Regions from separate parts of the Paenibacillus borealis genome, predicted to be linked through region 2. Evidence: riboswitches for the same ligand, from Rfam matches in the RefSeq annotation. Region 2 holds a riboswitch; the other holds the start of a gene.

Region 1 (3,115 bases), 170 kb from region 2:
GCACCGACACCAACGCCAACGGCAGAGCCAACACCAACGCCAACGGCAGAGCCAACACCGACGCCAACAGCAGCACCGACACCGACGCCGACGGCCGAGCCAACACCAACGCCAACAGCAGCACCGACACCAACACCGACGGCCGAACCGACACCAACACCAACGCCGGCACCAACGGCCGAGCCAACACCAACGCCAACGGCCGAGCCAACACCAACGCCAACAGCAGCACCGACACCAACGCCAACGGCCGAACCAACACCAACGCCAACAGCAGCACCGACACCAACACCGACGGCCGAACCGACACCAACACCAACGCCGACGGCCGAACCAACACCAACGCCAACAGTAGCACCGACACCAACGCCAACGGCCGAACCAACACCAACGCCAACGGTAGAACCAACACCAACGCCAACAGCTGAACCAACACCAACGCCAACAGCTGAACCAACACCAACGCCAACGGCCGAACCAACACCAACACCAACACCAACGCCAACGCCAACGGTAGAGCCGACACCAACACCAACACCAACGCCAACGGTAGAGCCGACACCAACACCAACACCAACGCCAACGGTAGAGCCGACACCAACACCAACGCCGACGGTAGAGCCGACACCAACACCAACGCCAACGGTAGAGCCGACACCGACACCAACGCCGACGGTAGAGCCAACACCAACACCGACACCGACGGTAGAGCCAACGCCTACTCCGACACCAACACCAGCACCGACATCACCACCGGCACCAGTGCCATCGTCTGCACCGCCTGTCTTTATTAATGTAGTGCCGACGCCGACTCCAATAATCGGTTATATCGTAAATCCCGATACAATAATCATTGATGATCCGCTGCCTTTGGGCCCTGTGGCAACAGCAACACCTCAGCCGTTAGTGGTGAAACCAAGCCTAACCCCAACACCATCAGTAACACCAAGCCCGACGCCGGTTGTGACCATCATTGATGAAAATATTCCGTTAGGCAATGTGCCTGCGGATGCTACGCTGCCGAAGACTGGTGAATCAAGTCCGGCTCCTTATTATTTGGTTGGTATAGCTCTTGCAGGATTGGGGATATTCCTTAGTAGAAGATCCAGAACAGATAAACGTAAATAAATGCAATCCGTAAGATCTTTATGAAAGATTGTTGGTAGCACCGCTGAATCGGGAAAAGGCTGCTTTGGGAGAAGACGTTCTCCCGAAGCAGCCTTTTTTATAACAATATATATTTATTTCTATATTTCTCGTGAAAGCGAATGTGCTAAGGGAAACGGAGTTGCGATTTTACGGCTGTCAGAGTTATTATTTAAGTTTAAATTTACAATATGAAAATTAGTTCTTTTTACATAGTTTCAAAAATACTATAAAGTCGAATCCGAGGGAGTATAGGGATTAGGGTTTTGGGCGGAAAGACTAAGCTTTCTATTGAAAAAACCTTTTGTAACAGTACTTTGGAGCGGATCGGTAGATATAATCTATTGCCAAATGTTTCAAAGGATTTCGTTGACAATAAGCCTAGATAGCGGATAAACTAAAATTAGTTCTAAAGTAACTAATGTCATAGACTTTAGTATGGAAGTTTGATTTAGTACATAATTTCACAATCTAATAGTTCACTGACGTATAAACGCAAACCGTTCGAAAGAACGGGACGCAAAGTCCAGGAGTCTAAAGCGCGATGAAGCGCAACGATCGTCCGACTGCCGTAAAGAGAGTATCCCTCTTTCCGGCGGTCTTTTTTTGTTATAAACGTGGCCTATATCTATATTAACTGTGAGGTGAGTCTGTATGTTCCAATTAACTAAATTCAAGCGTCTTATGGTGTTCGGACTTATAACAGTTCTGATTGTTGGAGGCGGCGGAATCATTTCACTGGGGAGCATTTCAGTTAGAGCCGAGGGGGCTTCTCTGCCGGGCAATGCGTCCAAGTATAATGTGTTCATATTGGGAAGTGTCGATGCCTACAGAAGCGATATTGAAGGCAGATTAGCCGCAGGCGGAAATGTGAAACTAAGTGAGGGTTACTCGGTGGGGCACAAACTAAGCTCTCAGGAAACGCAGGAGGCTTATTCTCTTGTTGCCGGGGGCGATCTTTACTATGAACGTGGAGAAACTGTCGGAGACGCGGTGTACGGCGGGAAATACAGCGGTAGCGGCGGCCCCCGTAATGGTACAGGAACCTTACAGCTGATAGCGAACGCCATAGACTTCACAGCCGAATTCGGCTTGCTCCGTGATAAATCGCAGCAGCTTGCAGGGCTTCCTACAAATAGTACTACAACTGACGATTATGGCAGTCTGATTCTCGTAGGTACAAATTCAGATGTTAACGTATTTGTTGTCAATGGCAGTAAGCTGTCTAGTGCTAATGGGCTGAGAATCGAGATTCCCAGCGGTTCGACGGCTGTAGTAAATGTATCGGGCACTTCAGTTACGATGAAAAATATGGGCATTAGAATTAATGGCAGTGATAATAAGGACAACTCTATGAATAGCAAAGTGCTATATAACTTCAGTCAGGCAACCCATCTTCAAATTGAGAGTATCGGAGTTATGGGTTCTATACTGGCTCCATATGCCTCCATTCAATTCAATAATGGTCAAATCAACGGAAATTTGATCGGAGCTTCGCTCTCAGGAACAGGAGAATCTCACCATGTTCCTTATAAAGGGCAAGATCCGCCGGAATCAACAGCAACGCCGGCAGTGACGCCGACGCCAACAGCGACACCGACGCCGGAATCAACAGCAACGCCGGCAGTGACGCCGACGCCAACAGCAACACCGACGCCGGAATCAACAGCAACACCGACACCAGAAGCAACGGCAACACCGACACCAGAAGCAACGGCAACACCGACAACAACGCCAACGGCAACGCCGACAATAGCTCCAACGGCGACACCGACAGCGGTACCGACACCAGAAGCAACAGCAACACCAACAGCAACAGCAACGCCAACAACAACGCCGACAGCGGCGGCAACACCGACAACAACGCCAACGGCGACACCGACAGCGGTACCGACACCAGAAGCAACACCAACACCAACAGCAACGGCAACACCAACACCAGCGCCGACGGCAACGCCGACAACAGCGC
Region 2 (3,115 bases):
GATTATGCCAGATAAGAGATGGAGTGCGGGGTTCATCCAGTTCCTGAAATTCAATGCGGTAGGCCTGCTGAATACACTGATAGATTTTGCTGTATTCACACTGCTGCATTCCCTTGGGATGGTCAACACCCCTGCGCAGATTATTTCCTACAGCGCCGGTACGGCCAACAGCTTCTTCTGGAATAAAAAGGTGACCTTCCGCGACCGGAACAGAGGCAATAAAGAGAGCTTCGACCGGATGCAGCTGGTCAGATTTATCGTGCTGAACCTGCTGGTGCTGGGCATATCGGTGCTGCTGATTCATATTCTGACTGGGGTTCTTGGTATTCAAGTGCTGATTGCCAAAGTGCTGGTTACGTTCGTTACAGTAATCATTAATTTTTTCGGAAGCCGTAAATGGGTATTCTGACTATATGAAAGCAATGCTTCTTATTATTCCGGGAGGGTAACATCTATTCTATATTACGGAGGCGATTATCATGCGGAAGTTATCCTATTTGATTATACTTGCCGGGGTTCTGATTATGCTCTATCCCAAAGGAAGCGAATGGTACAATGACCGTCAGCAGCAAAAGCTGCTGGAAGAAGCCGAGCAGGCCTACAGTGAAATCGTTCCGTCAGCCTCAGCCCCGGCAGGTGCTGATCTAAGTAAACCTTATGCGGAAGTTACCCAACTGCTGGCAGAAGAGTCGGCTGCGGAAGAGCCCGAGCCCTCAGCAGCTCCTGAGATTGAAGTCGGGGGCAAGGTAATGGCAATCATCCAAATCGACAAAATAGACCTGAAGCTGCCTGTACTGGAAGGCGCCACCAAGGCGAATATGAAGCATGCTGCTGCGCACATGAAGGAGACGGCTCCGCTCGGCGCAGTCGGCAATGCTGCCATTGCGGCGCATAGATCCAGAACTACGGGCAGGCTGTTTAACAGATTGAATGAAGTCGGAGTCGGGGATACCATATCCGTTACAACCGGCAAGCAGGACTACAATTATGTAGTTTATGATGTAACTATTGTAGAGCCGACCGATGTATCCGTATTGAAAGGCAATGATGATGACAAGATTCTTACGCTCATTACCTGCGATCCGCTTGTGAATCCAACTCACAGACTTATCATTCATGCGAAGTTATCTTAATCTATGTAGAATAATGACGAATAAACCTAAAAAAACTTAAAATTTTTATGTTTTCTCGCTCAAATCTAGTGATTTAGGTCTTGATAATAGAAATAGATATGGTAAGATATAACTATACAAAGCTAATACACGATAACGGCAAACCTATCGAAAGGTAGGGACGCAAAGCTAGAGGGCCTTCCCGTCAGGATGGCAGCCAGCTACCGAATGAAGAGGCTTTTTTTGTTTGTTCTAATTGCAAATCTAGCATTTTATGGTAGAAGCAAGGACAGATAAAGCTTATACGATAACGGCAAACCTATCGAAAGGTAGGGACGCAAAGCTAAAGGGCCTTCCCGTAAGGATGGCAGCCAGCTACCGAAAGGGGTTTTATCCAATGAAGAAGTTCTATTTAATGTTGGTTACACTATTCGTAGTGGTTACATCGGTGCAGACAGGTACAGCTCAAGCTGCTAATGCAGATGCAAGCTGGTTGAACATAGGTCAACTCGATCAAGGTGTTATCGGAGTTTCTTATGATGTTCCTAAGGATAAGAAGATCAAGCTGATGATCACCAAAGACAATAACAGCTATACCTACAACTTGTACACTTCCAAACCAACTGAAACATTCCCGCTGCAACAAGGAAATGGTTCTTATAAGGTTTCCGTACTTGAGAACACTACCGGCAACAAATACAAAGTAATCTCTTCCGAAACGGTAGATCTTAGCCTGAGCAATGCCAACGCAGTATATCTGAGCTCCGTACAGAATGTGAAATGGAGTTCTTCCGATAAAGCAGTCCTGAAAGCAGCACAGCTTACACAAGGTTTGACATCAGACGAAGCTAAAGTGAAAGCTATCTATAACTACATCGTAGCCAATGTGAAATATGATTATTCCTTGGCTTCCAGTGTAACTACAGATTACATCCCTAATAACGACACTACACTGGCTACCAAGAAGGGAATCTGCTACGATTACGCTTCCTTATTCGCTACTATGCTTCGCAGTGAAGGCATCCCAACTAAATTGGTTATGGGTAACACCAGCTATGTTACATCCTACCACGCTTGGAATGAAGTGTTCCTTAACGGCAAATGGGTAACTATTGATACTACAGTTGACGCTGGTCTTGCTAAGAACAGCAAAACAGCAGATCTTGTAAAAGTAGCAAGCAAATATACAGCAGCTAAATTCTACTAAGATTAGCTATAATCATAGATTCATCCGAGGATAACCCGCTTAATCATTAAGCGGGTTATTTTTATTTTGGAAAAGGTTGCTTTTTGATAGGGAGATAGGGTATTATAAATAAGCGTTGTTGGAGCAGTGAACTTAATGAGAAATGACTTAAATAAGTAATTTCAAAATAAAGCTTGCATTACTCTGATAAACGTGATATATTATAAGAGTTGCTGGTGACGCGGTAAGCGGCGCTAACAACGAGCTTGATCTTTGAAAACTGAACAACGAGTGAGTATCGGAAATCACCTTGGTGAGATCCAAATTAGAGAATATAACATTCTCGTCAGATGTTTCAAAATGAGCAATCGCTCTTTCTAAATACAATTTGGAGAGTTTGATCCTGGCTCAGGACGAACGCTGGCGGCGTGCCTAATACATGCAAGTCGAGCGGAGTTTGAATGGAAGCTTGCTTCCATTCATGCTTAGCGGCGGACGGGTGAGTAACACGTAGGCAACCTGCCCTCAAGACTGGGATAACTACCGGAAACGGTAGCTAATACCGGATAATTTCTTTCCTCTCCTGAAGAGAGAATGAAAGGCGGAGCAATCTGCCACTTGGGGATGGGCCTGCGGCGCATTAGCTAGTTGGTGGGGTAACGGCCCACCAAGGCGACGATGCGTAGCCGACCTGAGAGGGTGAACGGCCACACTGGGACTGAGACACGGCCCAGACTCCTACGGGAGGCAGCAGTAGGGAATCTTCCGCAATGGGCGAAAGCCTGACGGAGCAACGCCGCGTGAGTGATGAAGGTTT

Evidence for each region. A riboswitch is a leader RNA that binds a small molecule or an ion and turns the genes downstream of it on or off. The one in region 2 is predicted to bind cyclic di-GMP.
Region 1: another riboswitch for cyclic di-GMP. It lies ahead of PBOR_RS36765 (choice-of-anchor A family protein); the one in region 2 lies ahead of PBOR_RS03245 (transglutaminase-like domain-containing protein).

The regions. Positions count from the first base shown of each region.
Region 1 is NZ_CP009285.1:577,384-580,498, forward strand. It holds gene PBOR_RS37590 (choice-of-anchor A family protein) at 1-1,128, shown strand, start outside; cyclic di-GMP riboswitch class I at 1,631-1,720, shown strand; gene PBOR_RS36765 (choice-of-anchor A family protein) at 1,801-3,115, shown strand, end outside.
Region 2 is NZ_CP009285.1:742,786-745,900, forward strand. It holds gene PBOR_RS03230 (glycosyltransferase family 2 protein) at 1-15, shown strand, start outside; gene PBOR_RS03235 (GtrA family protein) at 5-409, shown strand; gene PBOR_RS03240 (class D sortase) at 480-1,133, shown strand; cyclic di-GMP riboswitch class I at 1,261-1,341, shown strand; cyclic di-GMP riboswitch class I at 1,415-1,495, shown strand; gene PBOR_RS03245 (transglutaminase-like domain-containing protein) at 1,528-2,319, shown strand; rRNA gene PBOR_RS03250 (16S ribosomal RNA) at 2,684-3,115, shown strand, end outside.